DNA from 2 places in the Azospirillum sp. Marseille-Q6669 genome. Region 1 is predicted to be linked to the other one. Evidence: predicted binding sites of a transcription regulator. Region 1 holds the regulator's gene; the other holds the start of a gene.
The links. The regulator PhoB, encoded in region 1, activates phosphate uptake and scavenging genes when phosphate is short. The targets are predictions, from matches to a motif close to TNTCATAAAACTGTCA.

Region 1 (5,896 bases):
CTTCCTGATTTCCGGCGTCGGCACCGGCGGCACGCTGACCGGCGTGTCGGAGGTCCTGAAGGCCCGCAAGCCCGGTTTCCGCACCATCGCGGTGGAGCCGGAGGACAGCCCCGTCCTGTCCGGCGGCATGCCCGGCCCGCACAAGATCCAGGGCATCGGCGCCGGCTTCGTGCCGGACGTCCTGAAGAAGGACCTGATCGACGAGGTCGTGCGCATCTCCAACCAGCGCGCCTTCGAGACGGCCCGCAAGGTGGCGAAGCTGGAAGGCATCCCGGTCGGCATCTCCTCGGGTGCCGCGCTGGCCGCGGCGCTGGAGATCGGCTCCCGTCCGGAGAACGAGGGCAAGCTGATCGTCGTGATCCTGCCATCCTTCGCCGAGCGCTATCTCTCCACCGCCCTGTTCGAAGGGCTGGAGTAACCCGGCGCCCCTCTCCCACATCCGCCTGCGGCTGTGGGAGAGGGATATCCGGCACATGTTCCTGCGCAACCGGGCGGCGAATATTGCGCCGCCGCGCATCCTGCTGTAGAGTGGGGTCCGTCCGGTCTTTGTGCCTGCCCCTGGTATCAGGCGGCGCTTTGACAAAAAGATTGGATTTTAGTAATCTAACCTGTCTGCGCCGGGAGTTTCGGCCGGCGCGGCTCCGCCTTTTCAGGCGACGGCCCGGCTTGCGCCACGGGCGCCCGACGATGCGGAGCTGACGGCACAGGACCAGCGGGGGAGGCCACCATGGGCGTCGCGATTCCGAATGCCTCGACGATGAACTGGTTCCAGTTCCGCGGCATCACCAACGAATTGGACTCCAACCTCGCATCCACCGACTACCGCCAGTTCACGGTGTCGAAGGCCGGCGAATTCAATTTCCGAATCGCCGACATCAACACCAACATCAAGATCGTCGACCAGAACAACAAGGTCGTCGCCGAGGCCAAGGCGAAGAACGAGGCGGCGGAGGCCAGCGCGAAGCTCGGCCCCGGCACCTACACGGCGGTCATCTCCCAGGCCGTCCGCGGCGTGAATGAACGCGAATACACGCTGGACATCACCGAACGCCAGAACATCATGATGGTGGGGACCGGCGCCCAGATGAAGGGCATCGCCCGCGCCGTCGTCGGCAAGGATCCAGGTGTCCAGAAGCACACGCTGACCGTCGCGCAGGGCGGCGAGTTCGTCGGCAACATGTCCCTTCCCTTGACGCGCTGGGCCCTCATGAGCAAGGAGGGCAAGGTCGTGGCCTCCGGCGACACGATGGACCCGGCCAAGTCGGGTGAGGACATGCTGAAGAAGCCCAGCTTCAAGATCGACCCCGGCCAGTACGAGTTGGTGATCGTCCCGCCGAAGAACGTGATCGGCGAAATCCCCTATCAGCTGAACTTCGTCCAGAAGGTCGCCAAGTCGCCCGAATCGACCGAGGAACGCCCGTTCGACAAGATCATGCGGGAGCGCGAGGCACGGCTGAAGCAGTGGGCGGCGGAGGACGCGAACAAGTCGTCCAGCACGTCGAAGACCACCCCCTACAAGATGAGCCTGCTCGCCTGACGCCGCCCGCCGCAGGAGCCCGAGCGAGGGGGCTTGCGCGGCATGGGGCGTTCCGCGCTATTCTGCGGATCATGGATTTCACCGACACCCAGCTTCACCGCTATTCCCGCCACATCATCCTGCCGGAGGTCGGCGGCATCGGGCAGGAGGCGCTGTTGCGCGCCCGCGTCCTGGTCGTCGGGGCCGGCGGGCTGGGCGCACCGTTGCTGCTCTACCTCGCCGCGGCGGGGGTGGGGACCATCGGCGTCATCGACGACGACACGGTGGACCTGTCCAACCTGCAACGGCAGGTGATCCACGACGAGTCGTCGCTCGGCGTTCCGAAGGTGGAGAGCGCCGCCGCCCGCATCCGCGCGCTCAATCCCGACGTGGCGGTGGAGGTGCACAAGACGCGCCTGACGAAGGACAACGCGCTGGACCTGATCGGCCGCTACGACATCGTGGCCGATGGGTCCGACAATTTCGCCACGCGCTTCCTGCTGAACGACGCCTGCTACTTCGCGAAGAAGACGCTGGTGTCGGCGGCGATCCTGCGCTTCGACGGGCAGGTGTCCACCTTCAAGGCGCATCTCGGCGATCCGCACCCCTGCTACCGCTGCCTGTTCCCGGAGCCGCCGCCGCGCGGTCTGGTGCCGTCCTGCTCCGAGGGCGGCGTGCTGGGAGCGCTGGCCGGCTTCGTCGGTTCGCTCCAGACGACCGAGGTGCTGAAGGAGATCATGGGCATCGGCGAGGGCCTGTCGGGCAGCCTGATGATGCTGGACACGCTGCACGCCTCCTTCCAGCGCATCACCGTGCGCCGCGACCCGGACTGCCCCTTGTGCGGCCCCCACCCGACCATCCACGACCTGTCCGCCCACTGAGCGGCGATTGGGAGAACCCTTTAGTCATGGAAGGTCCTGAGTCCCTGTCCATCGTCCTGTTCGCGGGCGGCTTCGACCGGGTTCACTACGCCCTGGTGATGGCCAGCGCGGCGGCGGCGACCAACCGCAAGGTCACGCTGTTCTTCACCGGCCGCGCCCTGAACACGCTGCTGGCCGAGGGTGCGGACGGCGCGCCGGGCTGGCACCGGCTGGACCCCGCCGACGACGGCAGCCGCCCGGCGGAGCGCGACGCCGCCTTCACCGCCAACGGACTGGCCGGCTTCGAGGAGTTGCTGGAGGCCTGCGTGATGCTGAAGGTCACGGTCATGGCCTGCGAAATGGGGCTGCGCGCGCTCGGCCTGCCTGCCGGTGTGCAGTTGCGCCTCGACGTGCCGGTGATGACCGGCGGCGTCGTCACCTTCCTGAACGACGCGCCGAAGACCGGCGCGATCCTGTTCGTGTGAGCGCGATGACCGACGACCACAGCCTGGTGATCGAACAGGCGAACCGCTTCGAGGCGATCGCCGCGGAGGGCTTCGAGGGCCGCCCCTACCGGGACGCGCTGGTCCATCTGGCGCAGCATGTGACGGCGCATCCCGATCTCGCACCGCGGGTGGCGCACGCCCTGCGCATGATGATCGGCTTCATCGAGGACAGCGACCCGGCAAAGCGCTTCGGCCCGAAGGTAGCGATTTTGCGGGAGGCGGTGGGGCTGCTGGAGGGGTGAGGGCAGCTCTTCGGATTCTCGGCGAACAACAAAATTCACACGGATTGCAGGGATTTAAGCACGGATGACACGGATTTTTCTTGGACTTGCTTCGTGCAAGCTGATCGATCCGACACGAGCTGCGCACGAGTATAAAAATCCGTGAAATCCGTGTCCAAATCCGTGAAAACCCTATTGCCCCCCAAAACTCCTGCCGCTCACACGGACTTGCTGTCCAGCGCGTAGCCCGCCGAGCGGACGGTGCGGATCAGGTCCATCTCCGTCTCCTCGTTCATCGCCTTGCGCAGGCGGCGGATGTGAACGTCGACGGTGCGCGGCTCGACATAGACGTCGTGGCCCCACACCACGTCGAGAAGCTGCTCGCGCGAGAAGACGCGGCCGGGATGCTGCATGAAATGGCGCAGCAGGCGGAACTCGGTCGGCCCCAGATGCACGTCGCGACCGTTCCGGCGCACTCGGTGGGCGGCCAGATCCATGGTCACGTCGGCGAACTGCAGCGTCTCGTCCGTCATGCCGGGGGCCGAGCGGCGCAGAACGGCGCGCATGCGGGCGACCAGTTCGGTCGGGGAGAAGGGCTTTGTGATGTAGTCGTCGGCGCCGGAGTTCAGGCCGCGCACGCGGTCCGCCTCCTCGCCACGGGCGGTCAGCATGATGATCGGGATATCGCGCATCTTGCTGTTGCGGCGCATCTGGCGGCAAACCTCCAGCCCCGACATCAGCGGCAGCATCCAGTCGAGCAGGACGATGTTCGGCGTCTGCTCCCCGGCCAGCAGAAGAGCTTCCTCGCCGTCGGTGGCGGCGTTCACGCGGAAGCCTTCCTTCTCCAGATTGTACTTCAGCAGCGTCACGATGTCGGCTTCGTCCTCGACGATGAGAACGAGCGGCTTCAGCGCCGAATTCATGCTTGTCCCGCTCCCACTGCGCGTCTCGCCGTCACGCGGCATGTCCCGCTCCATCGTTATCCGGGCCGCCGTCCCGCGGCAATCCCCGTTCCACCGCCTCCGTGGCCGCATCCATGACCGAACCACCCGGCTCGACCACGGCGAAGCTGCTGCCGTCGTTCTTCGGGCGCGCCGCGCGCAGCGTCGTCCCGACCACCAGATAATGGATGGTCTCGGCGATGTTGGTGGCGTGGTCGCCGATCCGCTCCAGGTTCTTCGCCATGAACAGCAGGTGCGTGCAGGGCGTGATGTTGCGCGGGTCCTCCATCATGTAGGTCAGGACCTCGCGGAACAGGCTGGTGTAGAGGTCGTCCAGCTCCTCGTCGCGCTCCCAGGCGGCGATGGCGCGCTGGACGTCGCGCTCGATGTAGGCGTCCAGCACGTCCTTCATGATCGACTCGACCAGCCGCCCCATGCGCGGGATGGCCGCCGCCGGGCGCACCACCGGCACCTGGGCCAGCGCCAGCGAGCGCTTGGCGATGTTGGAGGCGTAGTCGCCGATCCGCTCCAGATCCGACGCGATCTTCAGCGCCGACACGATCTCGCGCAGGTCCTGGGCCAGCGGCTGGCGCAGGGCGAGCAGCCGCACGGCCTCGGCGTCGATATCGCGCTCGTAGGCGTCGATGCGCTGGTCGGCCTGCATGACCTGGGCGGCCAGCGCGACGTCGCGGCGGGCCACCGCCTTCACGGCGGCGTCCACCTGCGCTTCGGCGACGCCGCCCATCTGGGTGATCAGGTTGGACAGGCGCTCAAGTTCGTGCGCGAAGGAACGCACGATGTGTTCGTTGCTCATGCTTCACGTCCTTCGCTGAGGGAGGAGTGGCGGCGCTGTTGGGGATCAGAGGCCGGGGATCAGCCGTAGCGGCCGGTGATGTAGCCCTGGGTGCGCTCGTCCCGCGGGTTGGTGAAGATTTCCTCGGTGTCGTCGCACTCCACCATGTCGCCCAGATGGAAGAAGGCGGTCTTCTGGGAGACGCGGGCCGCCTGCTGCATGTTGTGGGTGACGATGACGATCGTGTAGTTCTCGCGCAGCTCGTCGATCAACTCCTCGATGTGGGCCGTCGCGATGGGGTCGAGCGCCGAGCAGGGCTCGTCCATCAGGATCACCTCGGGGCTGACGGCGATGGCGCGGGCGATGCACAGGCGCTGCTGCTGGCCGCCGGACAGGCCGGTGCCCGGCTCGCGCAGGCGGTCCTTCACCTCGTTCCACAGCCCGGCGCGCTTCAGCGAGGTCTGGACGATCTCGTCCATCTCGTCGCGGTGGCTGGCGATGCCGTGGATGCGCGGGCCGTAGGCGATGTTGTCGTAGATCGACTTCGGGAACGGGTTCGGCTTCTGGAAGACCATGCCGACGCGGGCGCGGAGCTGCACGGCGTCGATCGACTTGCCGTAGACGTCCTCGCCGTCGAGCGCGATCAGCCCCTCGACGCGGCAGTTCTCGATGGTGTCGTTCATGCGGTTCAGGCAGCGCAGGAACGTCGACTTGCCGCAGCCGGACGGGCCGATCAGCGCCATCACGCGGTTTTCCTGGATCTCCAGGTTGATGCCCTTGAGCGCCTGTTTGGCCCCGTAGAACACCTTGACGTCGCGGGCGACCATCTTGGTGCCGTGGATGCCGGCGGCGGGACGCGAAGCCATGGCCGTGGCCGGGATGTGGGTCTGGACGCTCATGGGGTTACCAACGCCTCTCGAATTTCTTGCGCAGGAAGACGGCCAAGCCGTTCATCAGGATGAGGAAGGCGAGCAGGATCAGGATCGCCGCGGAGGTGCGCTCCGTGAAGGCCCGCTCGGGGCTGTCCGCCCACATGTAGATCTGCACCGGGATGGCCGT
Region 2 (5,896 bases), on a different contig from region 1:
CGAGCAGAAGGCGCAGGCCGTGCCGCACGATGTGGCGGTAGGCCTCGGCCACCGTGGTGACCGGGGTCAGGCCCAGCGGCTCCGGCAGGACGGGGGCGGGCAGGCGCCCGGTGACGAGGCGGTCGCCGATTTCCGCCTTGCTCTCCGTCCCGATGCGAACCGGCACGCGGCGCTGGAGCGCCAGCGCGAGGTCGAACAGGCGGCCGATGCGGCCCGACTTCAGCTCAAGCTCGACCTCGCTGATGCGGGCGCAGGCGTTGCCGGCGGTGATCTGGCCCTCGTCCACCGCCACCTCGATGGAGGTCAGGGCGTCCGGGCGGACGAGCAGGGTGGTGCGCCGGAACTCCGTCGTGAACTGCGGAACCAGTGCCGCCCGCGCGTCCTCCGGCACCAGGGCGGCGACACCCTCGGCGTCGAGGGGTGTCATGTCGGGGGCGGCCGTGGGGATGGCCCAGTCCCATTTCTTGCGGATGGCCACCGCGGCCGAATCGCCGGGGGTGGCGGCGTTGATGGTCTTCAGCGTCTGCACGAAGCGGTCGCCGTCCTGGCGCACCCGCAGGGCCACGCCCCCCAGGAACAGGCGCCGGTCCGGCGTGTCGTAATAGACGGTGCGCAGGTCGCGGACGGCCGGCGCGCCCTCCGCCTTCTCCTTCAGCGCGGGCAGGTCGGCAACGCGGGACAGATCGCGCGGATCGAGATGGAGCTTCATTTCCACCTCGCGCGTGGCGGACACCGTGGCGGACACCGCGGCGGGTGCGCCTGGGGGCGCGTTGTTCTGGGGCGCGGAAGACACGGGGGGCGACTCCTGCTCGGTTCCGGGCCTGCTCGGTTCGGAGTTGAAATACCCCATTTGGCAAAAGGGCGTTAAGAGAGTTTCCGCGGCAGGATGAAATCGGCCAGCCGTCCCGCCCCGCTGTCGAGGTCGGCCCAGCGGGCCGCTTCGAACAGAATGACGGCGCAGGCACCGGTTGGAAACTTCTCCGCCAACGCCGCGCGGTGCCGCTCCTCGCCGCTGCCGGTCAACTCGCGGGCGAGGTCGTGGAGGTCCGGGTTGTGAGCGACCAGCATCAGCGACGACACAGACTCGGGCGCGTCGCGCAGCCGTTCCAGAAGGACCCCGGCGCCGCACAGGTAGAGGCCGCGCTCGCGCTCCACCGGGATGCCCGGGGCGTCCATCACCTCCAGCAGGCGGTCCGCGGTGTCCGCCGCGCGCCGGGCGGTGGAGCACAGAACCAGCCCGATGCGCGCCCCGCGGTCCTTCAACTCGTGCCCGACCAGCCGGGCCGCCTTCCTGCCCCGCGGCGCCAGCGGGCGGTCATGGTCGTCCAGGGAGGGATTGTCCCACGCGGACTTGCCGTGGCGCATGAGATACAGGGTCTTCATCGAGGCGGTCCTTCCTGTCCGGATCGCGGTCCGGCGGGATGCGCCGGGGGTGCGACTGTTTTCGCAGCGGTATTATCGTGGCGGCAGTATTATGCTGTCTGACCCAAAACCGTAACGTAGTTGGGGTAGGTTGCTTGGCCCGCCGACCGCGGCGGGGCGGTTCGGCCCGACCGGACTGTAGCGGCACCACCCATCACGCAAAAGCCCGAGGCTGCTGTGACCGAACTTCAGGACTTGGAAGCGACCTGCATCGAAGCGGACGCGCCGGAGCGCTTCATCAACCGCGAACTGTCGTGGCTGGCCTTCAACCAGCGCGTCCTGGATGAGGCGTCCAACCCGAACCATCCGCTGCTTGAGCGGCTGAGGTTCCTGTCGATTTCGTCCAGCAACCTCGACGAATTCTACATGGTCCGCGTCGCCGGCCTGAAGGGGCAGGTGGCTGCGGGGGTGAAGACACCCAGCGCCGAAAACCTGACCCCGGCCCAGCAGCTCACCGCGGTGAACCAGCGCATCGTCGAGCTGATGAACGCGCAGCAGACCATGTGGCGCAGCCTGAAGCAGGACCTGCGCGAGGCCGGCATCATGGTGGCCGGCGCCGAGGACCTGACCGAGGGGGAGAAGGACTGGCTGGAGGCCAAGTTCCTCGACGACATCTTCCCCATCCTGACGCCCATCGCCGTGGACCCGGCGCACCCGTTCCCCTTCCTGCCCAACCTGGGCTTCTCGCTGGCGCTGCAACTGCACGAGCCGGTGAAGGGGCGGCATCTCGACGCGCTGGTCCCGCTGCCGGCGCAGCTCGACCGCTTCATCCGCCTGCCGGGGTCGGAAATCCGCTTCATCCAGCTTGAGAAGCTGGTGATGCTGTTCATCGACCGGCTCTTCCCGCCGTTCCAGGTGAAGGCCCACGGCGTCTTCCGCGTCCTGCGCGACAGCGAGATGGAGATCGAGGAGGAGGCGGAGGATCTGGTCCGCACCTTCGAAAGCGCGCTGAAGCGCCGCCGCCGCGGCAGCGTCATCCGGCTGGCCACCGACGCCGGCATGGCGGCCGACCTGCGCGAGTTCCTACGCCACGAGCTGCGCGTGTCGAACGACGACGTGTTCGTCCTGGACGGGCTGATCGGCCTGTCGGACACCCGCCAGCTCATCGTCGACGAGCGGCCCGATCTGGTCTTCCGCCCCTTCAACGCCCGCTTCCCGGAGCGCATCCGCGACTTCGGCGGCGACTGCTTCGCGGCCATCCGCGACAAGGACATCGTCGTCCACCACCCGTACGAGAGCTTCGATGTGGTGGTGCAGTTCATCCGGCAGGCGGCGCGCGACCCGCAGGTGGTCGCCATCAAGCAGACGCTCTACCGCACCAGCAAGGACAGTCCGATCGTCGCCGCGCTGATCGAGGCGGCGGAGGCCGGCAAGTCGGTGACCGCTCTGGTCGAGCTGAAGGCCCGCTTCGACGAGGAGGCCAACATCCGCTGGGCGCGCGATCTTGAGCGCGCGGGCGCCCAGGTCGTCTACGGCTTCGTCGATCTGAAGACGCACGCCAAGGTGTCGCTGGTGGTGCGGCGCGAGAACAAGGCGCTGCGCAGCTACGTCCATTTTGGGACGGGCAACTACCACCCGATCACGGCGAAGGTCTACACCGACCTGTCCTTCTTCACCTGCGACCCGGCGCTTTGCCACGACGCGGCGGTGATGTTCAACTACATGACCGGCTACGCCACGCCGAAGCTGCTGGAGAAGATCGCCATCGCCCCGATCACGCTGCGCCAGAAGCTCGGCCAGCTGATCGACGCGGAGGTCGCCAACGCCGCCGCCGGCAAGCCCGCTCACATCTGGGTGAAGCTGAACTCGCTGGTCGATTCGGAGATCATCGACCAGCTCTACAAGGCGTCGCAGAAGGGCGTGCAGATCGACATGGTGATCCGCGGCATCTGCTGCCTGCGTCCCGGCGTCAAGGGCCTGTCGGAGAACATCCGGGTGCGCAGCATCGTCGGGCGCTTCCTGGAGCATGGGCGCGTCATCTGTTTCGCCAACGGCCACGCGCTGCCCAGCCCGCAAGCCAAGGTCTTCATCTCCTCCGCCGACTGGATGACGCGCAACCTGGACCGCCGCATCGAGACGCTGGTGCCCATCGAGAACCCGACGGTGCACGAGCAGGTGCTGGACCAGATCATGGTCGCCAACCTGAAGGACGAGGCGAACACCTGGAAACTCGGCCCCGACGGCGTTTATCATCGGGTGGAGGCTGGTCCGGACGCGTTCAGCGCCCATAACTATTTCATGACGAACCCCAGCCTGTCGGGGCGCGGCAGCGCGCTCAGCAGCAAAAAGACGCCGCCGCGGTTGAAGCTGCGTACGGTCATTTGATTGAGGACATCGGTTGCCTATGACGCCGGCGCAGGAACACACGGTCGCTACCAAGGCCGTCGAGAGGGTGGTCGACAAGGGCGAGCGGATCGCCGTGATCGACATCGGGTCCAACTCGATCCGGCTCGTCGTCTATGACGCCCTGAAGCGATCGCCCCTGCCGGTCTTCAACGAAAAGGTCCTGTGCGGGCTCGGCCGCGGGGTGGAGAAGACCGGTTGCCTGAACCCGGAGGGCGTGACCCAGGGCCTGGAGGCCCTGGAACGCTTCGCCCTGCTGGTCGCGGGCATGCGCGTCGGGCGGCTGGACGTCATCGCCACGGCGGCGGTGCGCGACGCCACGGACGGGGCGGCCTTCATCCAGCGGGTGAAGGACCGCACCGGCCTCGACGTCAGCGTCATCAGCGGTGAGGAGGAGGCGCGGCTGTCCGCCATGGGTGTGCTGTCCGGCACCCCCGCCGCCGACGGGCTGGTCGGCGACCTCGGCGGCGGCAGCCTGGAACTGGTCCGGCTGGAGCGCGGCGTGATTGGCGAGCATCTGACGATGCCGCTGGGCCCGCTACGCCTGATGGAGCTGAACCCCGCCAAGCCGAACGGGCTGGTCCGCGCCATCGACCAGCATCTGGAGAAGCTGGACTGGCTGGCCCAGATGCGCGGCAAGCCCTTCTTCCCGGTGGGCGGCGGCTGGCGGGCACTGGCCAAGCTGCACATGGAGCATGTGAAGCACCCGCTGCACATCATTCACCACTACACGGTGCCCTTCGCCGAGGCGCGGGACTTCGCCGCTCTGATCGCCAAGCAGAGCCGCTCCTCGCTGGAGAAGATGTCCGGCTCGCGCCGCAGGATCGACACGCTGCCCTACGCAGCGCTGGTGTTCGAACGGTTGCTGCGGATGGTCCAGCCGTCCAGCGTGGTGTTTTCGGCTTACGGGTTGCGGGAAGGGCATCTGTACGCGCTGCTCGATCCGGAGGGGCAGCGGCAGGACCCGCTGCTCGCCGCGGTGGAGGATTGGGCGCAGCGCTTCGTCCGCATCGGCGATCCGGCTCTTCTGGTGTCCTGGACCGGCAACCTCTTCGCCGGGGAGGATGACGCGGCTCTGAGGCTGCGGCAGGCCTCCTGTCTGCTCAGCGACGTGGGCTGGGCCGAGCATCCCGACTACCGGGCGGAGCACGCCTGCCTGCGCATCCTGCGCTACCCCTTCCCCGGCATCGACCATGACGAGCGGGCCTTCCTGGCGCTGGCCGTCTACGCCCGCTACGCCGGGTCCATCGATGGGCCGGGCACGCCCAACTCGGTCACCGCAGGGCCGCGGGCGCTGCTCAGCGACGCCCAGGCGCGCAAGGCTCTGGTTCTGGGACTGGCGCTGCGTCTCGCGCACACACTGACCGGTGGCGCCACGGCGCTGCTGCAGCGCACGGCGCTGAAGGTGTCGGGGGAGCGGCTGGTGCTGTCCCTGCCGGACGATTTCAGCGTGCCGGCCGGCGAGACGGTGCAGCGGCGCCTGGACGCGTTGGCGAAGGCGCTGAACCGCAAGGGTGAGATCGTGCCGCCGGCTAGGCCGCAAGCGGCGGAGTAAAGGTTTTTAACTCTCTCCCTTCCCGGGAGAGGGATGGACCTGCCGCGAAGCGGTGGGAGGGTGAGGGTGCCTTCAAGGATCAGTGCCTTGATATCCTCACACGGCCCTCACCCGCCTGCTTCGCAGGCACCCTCTCCCGGGGCGGGAGAGGGGATCAAACTGCAAAGGCCCTCACGCCACCTTGGCGTGGGCGATGGCTTCGCGGACGCTCACACCCTTGCGCAGGATGTTGTCCACGGCGCGGCCCTGCACCATCGTGATGCCGACCTTGTGGGCGTAGACGAGGCTCGACACGCTGTCGCAGCGCGCCAGGATGAACTTGCAGCGGTCCTGCTCCTGGATGCGCTCCATGAAGTACTTCTCGAAGGTCGGGTCCATCTCCAGCATGTCGTTGGACCAGAAGATCTTCGCGTAGTCGGCGTTCAAATATTCCAGATCGAAGTTCGTCACCCAGAAAGGATTCAGCCCGTCCACCGCGATCTGATAGCGGCGGTCCTGGGCGAACTCCACGACCTCGTTGAACAGCGACAGATTCTCGATCAGGTCGCCCTTGGAGATCTCCAGCACCACCTGCCC

Region 2: ACWPXE_RS09795 (RNA degradosome polyphosphate kinase) is a predicted target of PhoB. The motif match lies at 1,483-1,498, and genes of this name have one in related genera.

Annotation. Positions count from the first base shown of each region.
Region 1 covers NZ_CBCOOP010000005.1:181,207-187,102, forward strand. The annotation lists gene cysK (cysteine synthase A) at 1-418, shown strand, start outside; gene ACWPXE_RS26145 (hypothetical protein) at 728-1,537, shown strand; gene ACWPXE_RS26150 (HesA/MoeB/ThiF family protein) at 1,609-2,397, shown strand; gene ACWPXE_RS26155 (DsrE family protein) at 2,424-2,861, shown strand; gene ACWPXE_RS26160 (hypothetical protein) at 2,867-3,124, shown strand; gene phoB (phosphate regulon transcriptional regulator PhoB) at 3,322-4,026, opposite strand; gene phoU (phosphate signaling complex protein PhoU) at 4,058-4,858, opposite strand; gene pstB (phosphate ABC transporter ATP-binding protein PstB) at 4,918-5,703, opposite strand; gene pstA (phosphate ABC transporter permease PstA) at 5,741-5,896, opposite strand, start outside.
Region 2 covers NZ_CBCOOP010000001.1:2,209,279-2,215,174, forward strand. The annotation lists gene ACWPXE_RS09785 (CYTH and CHAD domain-containing protein) at 1-793, opposite strand, end outside; gene ACWPXE_RS09790 (SixA phosphatase family protein) at 865-1,383, opposite strand; gene ACWPXE_RS09795 (RNA degradosome polyphosphate kinase) at 1,600-3,747, shown strand; gene ppx (exopolyphosphatase) at 3,767-5,320, shown strand; gene ACWPXE_RS09805 (hypothetical protein) at 5,492-5,896, opposite strand, start outside.